DNA from 4 places in the Dactylosporangium sp. NPDC005555 genome. Region 4 is predicted to be linked to each of the others. Evidence: riboswitches for the same ligand, from Rfam matches in the RefSeq annotation. Region 4 holds a riboswitch; each other region holds the start of a gene.
What was found. A riboswitch is a leader RNA that binds a small molecule or an ion and turns the genes downstream of it on or off. The one in region 4 is predicted to bind cyclic di-AMP.
Positions count from the first base shown of each region.

Region 1: another riboswitch for cyclic di-AMP. It lies ahead of ABZS58_RS02680 (NlpC/P60 family protein); the one in region 4 lies ahead of ABZS58_RS29840 (hypothetical protein).
Region 2: another riboswitch for cyclic di-AMP. It lies ahead of ABZS58_RS22280 (NlpC/P60 family protein); the one in region 4 lies ahead of ABZS58_RS29840 (hypothetical protein).
Region 3: another riboswitch for cyclic di-AMP. It lies ahead of ABZS58_RS15960 (hypothetical protein); the one in region 4 lies ahead of ABZS58_RS29840 (hypothetical protein).

Region 1 is NZ_JBEXDG010000002.1:7,208-9,399, forward strand. Features, by position in the region: gene dcd (dCTP deaminase) at 1-163, shown strand, start outside; gene ABZS58_RS02680 (NlpC/P60 family protein) at 198-1,169, opposite strand; cyclic di-AMP (ydaO/yuaA leader) riboswitch at 1,178-1,320, opposite strand; gene ABZS58_RS02685 (LamG-like jellyroll fold domain-containing protein) at 1,428-2,105, opposite strand.
Region 2 is NZ_JBEXDG010000019.1:23,532-25,723, reverse strand. Features, by position in the region: gene ABZS58_RS22280 (NlpC/P60 family protein) at 1-863, opposite strand, end outside; cyclic di-AMP (ydaO/yuaA leader) riboswitch at 872-1,020, opposite strand; gene ABZS58_RS22275 (ABC transporter ATP-binding protein) at 1,311-2,084, shown strand; gene ABZS58_RS22270 (ABC transporter ATP-binding protein) at 2,102-2,192, shown strand, end outside.
Region 3 is NZ_JBEXDG010000012.1:29,157-31,348, forward strand. Features, by position in the region: gene ABZS58_RS15955 (polyprenyl synthetase family protein) at 1-348, shown strand, start outside; gene ABZS58_RS15960 (hypothetical protein) at 409-1,155, opposite strand; cyclic di-AMP (ydaO/yuaA leader) riboswitch at 1,276-1,419, opposite strand; gene ABZS58_RS15965 (diguanylate cyclase) at 1,467-2,192, opposite strand, start outside.
Region 4 is NZ_JBEXDG010000030.1:77,483-79,674, forward strand. Features, by position in the region: gene ABZS58_RS29835 (LysR substrate-binding domain-containing protein) at 1-175, shown strand, start outside; gene ABZS58_RS29840 (hypothetical protein) at 164-1,180, opposite strand; cyclic di-AMP (ydaO/yuaA leader) riboswitch at 1,183-1,322, opposite strand; gene ABZS58_RS29845 (HPF/RaiA family ribosome-associated protein) at 1,551-2,009, shown strand; gene ABZS58_RS29850 (condensation domain-containing protein) at 2,121-2,192, opposite strand, start outside.

The DNA of each region.
Region 1 (2,192 bases), on a different contig from region 4:
CTGGCCGGGGATGAAAATCGGGCAGCTGTGCATCTTCCGGCTGTCGAGCCCGTCAGAGCATCCCTACGGGTCCGCGGTCTACGGCAGCAGGTACCAGGGCCAGCGCGGCCCGACGGCGAGCCGCTCCTATCAGAACTGGCGCACCTGGCCCACAACGACGTAAGGGGGCCGAAGCCCCCCTTGGTCGAAACCGGAAACTAGCCCACTCTGCCGTATCCCGCGATCGGCGCACTGTCGATCTTCTTCATGCGGACCACGTCGCCGCTGGTCGGGGCGTGGACCATCCAGCCGCCGCCGACATACAGGCCGACGTGGTGCAGGTCGCTGTAGAAGAAGACCAGGTCGCCGGCCTTCAGGTCGGCGCGGGTGACGCGCTTCGTGTCTGAGTACTGCCACTTCGTGTAGTGGCGCAGCGTGTGGCCGGCCTGCTTCCACGCGTACAGCGTGAGGCCCGAGCAGTCGAACGTGCTGGGACCCTCGGCCGCCCACACGTACTTCTTGCCGATCTGCTGGCAGGCGACCTGCGCGGCCTTCGCGGCGTCGCCGCCGGAGTATTCGACCGGGCAGGCGACGGGGCGCAGCTCGCCGGTCGCGCCGCCGGACCCATACGCCTTGGTGCGCATGTCGTTGAGCTGCTTGATCTCGGCGTTGATGGTGGTCTCTTTGGCCGCCATCTCGGCCTCGGCGGCCTTCTGCGTGGCGATCAGGTCGTCGAGCGGCTTCTTCTGGTCGTCGAGGACCTTCTTGCTGTCCATGACGTCCTTGATGCCGGCGGCCTCGTCCTTGGCCAGCATGTTGAGCATGACCAGCTGCTCGGCGAAGGTGTCCGGCGAGCCGGTCGTCATCAGCGCGTTGAAGCTGGAGACGCGGCCGGTCTTGTACTGCAGGACCGAGAACGCGCTGACCCGCAGCAGGGCGGAGTCGACCTGCGCCTGGAGCGGGTCGATCTGGTTCTTGAGTGCCGTCTGCTTCGCCAGGTTGGCCTTCAGCTCGCCCTTGAGCTGGTTGTGCTGCTCGATGATGGGCTCGACTTCATTCCACTTCTTGTCGATCTGCGCTTCGAGCTCGGCCGGGGTCGGGTCCGCCTTGGCGGCTCCGGTGATCCCGATGGCGAGCGACAGGCCGCCGAGTGTAGCGACGAGGAGCCGAACCAGACGGTTGGGCCGCATCGAGGAGATACTCCTTCTTCCAGCCGCCTACCGGGTTAGCTGACGGGTTCGGACGGGAAGGTCGTCCTACCGCGACGTGTCGCGGATTCACCCCAAATGGCGCAGGTGGGTCCCCGGTTCAAAGAAAAATTCGACTCGGCGGTGCCGTCTGGCGCGCCCGTGCTGGGCGCGGACATCCATCCGACCGGAATTCACGTTATGGCGACCGCTCCGAACGGGCAAGTCGATCCTCGATTGTTGTCCGAATTGGGCGAAAAGTCAGGCCACTCCGGCGACAAACACGTCATCAATTGCACCGATGAACTGGTCGTTGTTCGCACTGGTGCCCTTGCCACCAATACAGAGGGGATCCGGGTTCACTATGGACAGTGACGAAGGGATCGGCGATCTTCCCTTGATCCGACCGTCGACAGCCACTGTGAGCAGGGCGTCACTGCGCGAACACTCGATCTGGTGCCACCGTCCGTCGGCCACGGTCAGCGACGCGAGGGCTACATAAATGGTAGGTCCAGAAGTGCCGACAATCACACAACTGGGACGCCCCGCGGCACCGTCCACCTGCAACTTGAACTGACTGCCACCGACCGAGAACCCTTTTTGCAGCACATTGGCGCCCTTGGAAGTCTCATCCGGCGCTACGAGCACACTGGCGCCATAGGTGAACGCGCCCTGTCCCGGATTGAGGAATTCCGCGGGGCCGCTCTGCAGGATGGCACGTGCACAACTCTCCGCACCGTAATGCTCACACGGCTGCGGAAATCGCACCGCGAGTCCGCCGTTGTGCGGCACCGTCGACAGGTCCCCGCCGGCCTTGCGGACCCGCAGCGGCAGCCGGCCCGCACCGTCCAGGACTGGACCGATGATGCCGCTGTCGAAGGAGTACCGGATGCCGGTCGCCCGATGCGCGGCGGCCGCCGCCGAGGACGGCTGGACCACCGCGGTCGGTGCGGCGGAGACCGAGGCACGACCGGAGGACGGCCGGGCGGAGGGCGTCTCGGCAGGCACTCGACGAGCCGCGCAGCC
Region 2 (2,192 bases), on a different contig from region 4:
GAGCCGAAGAAGACCAGGTCACCCGGAGCGGCGTCGGCCTGCGAGACACGGGCGGTGCCCTTGTACTGGTCCTGGGCGATCCGGGGGATGCCCGTGCCGGCGGCCTTCCACGACGCCAACGTGAGACCGGAGCAGTCGTAGCTGCCCGGACCGGCGGCGCCCCACTTGTAGGGCTTGCCGATCTGGTTCCACGCGAAGGTGACGGCCTTGCCGGCGACGCCCGACACCGCGGGCGGCGGACCGGCCGGCTTGGTCGCCGCAGCGGTCTTGGTGCTGCCGGCCGCGGAGGCCCGGCGCTTGAGGTCCTCGAGCTTCTTGACGTCGCCCTCGATCTTCTTCTTCTGGACCTCGAGGTCGGCCTTCTTCGCGTTCTCCGCGGCGATCGTGTCGTCGATCTTCTTCTGCTCGTCGGCCAGTTGTGCCTTGGCGACCTTCAGAGCGCCGATCTCCGACTGCTGGTGCTTGTTGATCTGCTGCAGGGTGGAGAGCTGGTCGATCAGCGAGTCGGAGGACTGCGACCCGAGGATGACCGACAGCGTGGCGAAGTTGCCCGAGGTCTTGAACGCGGCGACCGCGAGCACGTCGACGTTGGCGGTGGCGGCGGCCGCGCTGGCCTCGAACGGCTGCAGCTTCTTCTGCAGCTCGGCGTTGGCCGCCTGGGCGTTGGCGAGCTCTTCGTTGACCTTGTTGTAGGCCTCGACCGTCGCCTCGAACTCGTCGCCCACCTTGTCGAGCTGGGCTTCGATCTCGGCGAGCGTGGGGTCGGCCTTGGCGACACTCGCGGGCGCCACGATGACCAGCGACACGGCCCCGATGATCAGGGTGCGCAGCAGGGATCGTCTGGCGCGGTGTCCGACGGACAAGGGATGACCCTTCTTCACCGACCGCCTACCGGGTTAGCTGACGGGTTCGGGCGGGAAGAGAGTGCGCCCTACCGCGGCTTCGCGGATTCACCCCAAGGAACCTGGGTCCCCGGCTCGCACAGCGCCGTGACGGCGCTCGATTCGGCGGCGCTTGCCGGCGCCGCCCGGGCTGGGCGACGGACTGCCGGGCAGGCCGGGACCTAACTTAACGTGATCACCAGCGAAGCGAAACCCGTGCGAGTCGTTCAATATCTATTGTACTGAAAGTCCGTATCACCACGAGTTGTCGCTCCACATCGGACGGTGATGCACCACTGAAGACGGTGTTGACGGACACACAATTGGGGCTTGATTCTGCTCTGGAACCCGGTTAAATACACGTAACTTTATTCACCGTCGATGCACATAGTTCGCCCACTCCGAACACCCCCGGAGGAGCGTCACCGGATGTTGCGTGTCCAGAACCTCGAGGTCGTCTACGACGACGTGATGCTGGTCCTGCGGGGCGTCAGCCTGCAGGTCCCACCAGGACGCATCGTCGCGCTGCTCGGCGCGAACGGTGCGGGCAAGACCACGCTGCTGCGGGCCCTGTCAGGCCTGCTCGGCGTCCACGACGGCGCCATCACCAAGGGCGCCATCACGCTCGACGAGAAGCCCGTCCACAGGCTGCGGCCGGCCGCCGTGGTCCGCCGCGGCGTCTCGCAGGTGATGGAAGGGCGCAGGACCTTCGCCGAGCTCACCGTCGAGGAGAACCTGCGGCTCGGCGCCCACACCCGCCCGAAGGGCCGGGCCGAGGCCATGGACCGCATGTACGACCTCTTCCCCGTCCTCGCGCAGCGCCGCGGCAGCATCGCCGGATACCTCTCCGGCGGCGAGCAGCAGATGCTGGCGATGGGGCGGGCGCTCATGTCGGACCCGACGTACCTGCTGCTCGACGAACCCAGCCTCGGCCTCGCGCCGCGCCTGGTGGAGCAGGTCCGCGACCTGATCGTGCAGATCAACCGGGCCGGCACCGGCGTGCTGCTGGTCGAGCAGAACGCGACCATGGCGCTGTCCATCGCCGAGCACGGATACGTGCTGGAGACCGGCAAGGTCGTGCTCGACAAGCCCGCCGCCGAACTGCTCGCCGACGACGACATCCGCGAGTTCTACCTGGGACGGGCCGAACGGTCCTTCCGCGACGTGAAGCACTACAAGCGCCGTAAACGCTGGCTGTCGTAGCAACAAAAGGAGTCGCCGTGCTGCGTTTCGAAGACGTCCGGCTCAGCTTCGCCGGCGTCAAAGCCATCGACGGTGTTTCGTTCACCGTCGCCAAGGACGAGCTCTTCG
Region 3 (2,192 bases), on a different contig from region 4:
CAGTTCACCGAGGACCTGCAGGGCATCTGGGGCGACCCCGCCGTGACGGGCCGTCCGGCGTTCCCGGACCTGCGCCGCCGCCGGCGCTCACTGCCGGTCGCCGCGGCCCTCGCCGCGGGCGCCGACGAGCTCGACGACCTGCTGCGCCGCGAGAGCCGTCTCAGCGACGCCGACCTCGAACGCGCCGCGAAGGTCATCGAGCGGGCCGGCGCCCGCACGTGGTGCGTCCGGCAGGCCGAGGATCTTCTGGCGCAGGCGCTGCTCGTCCTCGACCTGGCGATCCCGGAGCCGGCCGCGGTCGCCGAACTCGTCGCCCTGGCCCGCTGGGCGACCCGCCACCCCGCCTGAACCCTGCCGTGACCGCACCGCACCGCACCGAGCCGGCCCGGTACGGTGCGGTCACGGGCATCAGGTGAGGGCGCCGACGATCTGCGCCGCGCGGGTCGCGTGCTTCTGGTAGGCAGCCGGGAACGCCGAGCGCTGCACCGCCTGCGCGGCCGCGGTCACGCTCATCCGCTGCCACCCCTGCACGCGGGACAGCGCGTCGTAGAAGAGCATCGCGGAGTGTGCCGGACTCATCAGCTCGGCCACGGTGCCCCAGCCCTGGCTGGCCCGCTGCTGGAACAGCCCGACCGAGTCGTGGTCGGACGAGACGCCCTCGTGCGGCAGCCGCAGGCTGGACGGGACGGCGGAGCTGGCGACGTTGTAGAGGTCGCTCTCCTGCATCGCGGTCGCGATCGCCACCACGAGGGCCTGGTCGGGCATGCCCTGCGCCCGGCCCTGCTTGACGATGATCGCGGCGTTGTCCATCTGCCGCTGATCGAGGCCCGCGACCGGCCGGACGACGGGCGGTGCGGGCGGCACCGGCGGCACGACCGGCACCGCCGCGGCGAGCGGGCCTCCGGCCGGCGCGGACCCGGACGCAGACGCAGACGGCGACGGCGACGCGGACCCGGAAGCCGGCGGCGAGGACGTGGCGACGACGCCCGGCTCGGCGTACGCGGGGCCGGTGAACGGCGGCGACTCGGCCGGCACGCCGGCCAGGATCGAGGCGGACAGCACAGCGACCGAGAAGGCGCCGGTCTTCGCGACGAACCGGGCGTTGAACGCCGGCCGGCGATGTCGCGGATTGAACTCGCGTGGCAATGACTTCACTACTGATATTTCCTCTTCGTGGCAGGCAGCATCGGCACGCCGCCAAGAGGACGGCGCGCTGGAAGGGGGGAATCAGCGGTGCGGCGTTACGTGGTCATGCGGGCGGCAAGCATCGACGCAGACTCCTTCCGTGGCCGCCTACCGGGTTAGCTGACGGGTTCGGGCGGGAAGCTTCGCCCTACCGTGGCCCAGCCACGGATACACCCCAGAGGACTACATGGGTCCCCGGCTCGCGAACGTCTCGCGACTCGACGGCGCCCGCCCGGCAGCACCCGATGGGGTGCAGGTCGACCGGAGCAGACCACCCGACCCTACTGGGCCGCTTCTGGCCGGGCCAACCGCAGCAACGGCAATCCACCCGGCGCACCCGAACGATCACCGAACGCTGTCACCCGGCCGGTCACCTCTCCGGCGTGACGGCCGCCCTTGACCAGGTACATCGCCCGGTCGGCGGCACGCAGCGCGGCGCCCGCGTCCTCGACCGTGTCATCGATCACGGCCACGCCGACGCTGACCCGGACCCGCATGATGTGCCCCTGGTGCGTGACGGGTGCGGCGACGGAGCGCTCCAGGCGGTCGACGAGCGCGCCGAGGTCGGCGACGGCGACGTTGCCGGTGAGCACCACGAACTCGTCGCCGCCGAGCCGGGCGACGGTGTCGGTGGGTCGAACCAGCGACACCAGCCGCTGCGCGACGGCGACGAGGACCGCGTCGCCCGCGTCGTGGCCGAGGGTGTCGTTGACGACCTTGAAGTCGTCGAGGTCGCAGAAGAGCAGCGCGCTGATCACCTGCTCGGTGCGGGCCCGCCGGACCGCGGCCGCGAGGGGTCCGGCGAAGGCGTCGCGGTTGGCGAGGCCGGTCAGCGGGTCGCGGGACGCCCGCCGCACGAGGTCGGCCTCGGTCGCCTTGCGGCCGGTGATGTCCTGCACCTGCGTGATCGCGAACGCCGGCGACCCGCCGACGACCGACATCGTCGCGGAGATCCAGATCGTCTCGCCGTCGCCGCGCACGCAGCGGACCTCGTGGTCGCGGATGGA
Region 4 (2,192 bases):
GGCGGGTCAGGGCGCCACGATCGCGCCGGACCTGGCGCTGCGGGACGTGTCCTCGTTGAACCTGCGGGTGACCGATCTCCCGGTCGCCGGTGCGCGCCGGCTGGACGCGCTGGTCACCGCCGGCAGAGCGGCCCTGCCGGCGGTGTCGGCGCTGCTGTCGGTGTTAGTAGATTGACATGTGCACGTGGTTGGTGTGGTCGCTGCTCGGGTCGCCCTGACCGCTGCCGTACGAGTGCCAGCCGCCCGCCGGCGTCCAGATCTGCTTGAACCAGATCACGTACATGACGCCGAGCGCCTGGGCGTTCTTCACCAGCCAGGCGGCGAGCTGCGTGCCGTACTCCTTCGACGCGCCGGTCGCCACGCCGCCGAAGTCCTTCGCGTCGGCGGCGAAGTCACAGGCCCGGCCCTTGGGGTGCTCATACGGCTCGCCCGGCGGCCGCCAGCACGACACGAAGTGGCCGAAGCCCGCCTTCTGCACCTGCTGCAGGGCGTGCAGCGTCCGCGGGGTCAGGCAGCCCTTCGTCGTCGGGTCGGCGGTGCCGCACGACTCGGCCGGCCAGGAACCGTCGGCCCGCCGGGGTGCGGGCTCAGCGGCCTTGCCGGTGGTGTTGCCGCTCCACGTGGTGGACGCGTCGACGGCGTTCTTCGACTGGGCGAGGGCCTCCTCGAGCTCGGCCTTCTGCTTCGTCATCACCGCCATGCTGGCCTGCTGCTTGGCGACCTCGGCGTCGATGGTCGCCTTCGTCCTCGTCAGCTCCTCGCGGGCCTTCGTCACCTGCTTGAGCTGTTCGGCGTTGCCGCGCGCGATGACCTCCAGGGTGCTCACGCGGTCGGCGAACACTCCGGGTGTGCCGCTGTCCAGCAGCGTGGCCGCGCTGCGCAGGCCGCCGCCGTTCTGGTAGGCGGCGATCGACATCGACTGGGTGTCGTCGCGGAGCTCGGCGTACCGCGGCTCCAGCTCGTCCTGCTGCCGCTTCAGGGTCGTCTGTCGTGCGAGCGACGCCGTCAGGACGTTCTGCGCGTCGATGTACGCGCGGTTGGTCTCGTCGAGCTTCTTGATGAGCGCAGGGTCGCCACCCTCACTGGCGTACGCCTGTGAGGCCGTGCCGAGCACCACGGCCGGGGTCAGGAGGATCGCGAGCGCCGTCAGGGCGGCGACGATCCACGGAGGTCTGGACATACTGTTCCCTCCATCGGCCGCCTACCGGGTGAGCTGACGGATTCGGGACGGAACAGTCGCCCCTACCGCTCCGATTCGAGCGGATTCACCCCAAGAAACGTGGTTCCCCGGCCCGCTGGGCACGGCTCGCCGCCGGCCCTCGCCGGCGCGGTCAGCACCTACGAACGGGGCCGCCGCCGACCCTAACCACCTGCGCATTCATCCTTTTCACGGACCTTCGGTAACGGCCCGGTGGCGGTCCGCTCGGGGGCTCTGCGGGTGGCTCGAGGAGGTGGTAGGCTAGCCTCCTAGGAAGGTTTGGGGGACATGAACAGGGTCATTGCGGGGTAAGCGGTGATGGTCAAGGCAAGCAACGGAAGGGGTCTCGGACATGTCGAGAAGTGCTACGAGCACACCGGCCACAGTCGAGGACTGCCTGCGCGTCGGCGCCGGCTTCTCCCAGGGGGACAGGGTCTGGATCGCCGAGCAGTTCGCCACGCTCGACAGTCACCTGGCCGGGTTTCCTGTCGACTCCACCGAGTTCGAGGTGTCGGTGAAGGACCGGTCCGCCCGTGGGCAGAAGGTGACCCTGGAGTGCTGGATCGCCGGCCACCAGAAGATCGTCGCGACATCGTCGGAGGAGGACCTGCACGCCGCGATCAACGAGGTCCGCGACGACCTCCGCCGCCTGCTGAGCGACGCGAAGACCCGCCAGGAGCCGCGGCACAACCGTCGCCTCCGCGAGACCACCATCAACGACGTCATCTCGCCCGAGCTGACCCCGGCCCTGGACGCGGCCTCCGTCGGCGCCGACGCCGTCGTCCCGGATCGGCAGGAGCGGAGCGTCTGACGCACGGTTCGATCGCGGGGCGCGGACGTTGGTCCGTGCCCCGCGGTGTTCCATCGTTCGGTGCCGTGTTCGGTGCCGTGTATCGGTGGCTTTGTTCGGTGGCGCCGGCTGTCAGGCGGTGGCTTCGCGGTAGAGGAGCCTTGTGGTGGCGTGTTCATCGAGGGTGGCTCTGACGATGAGACG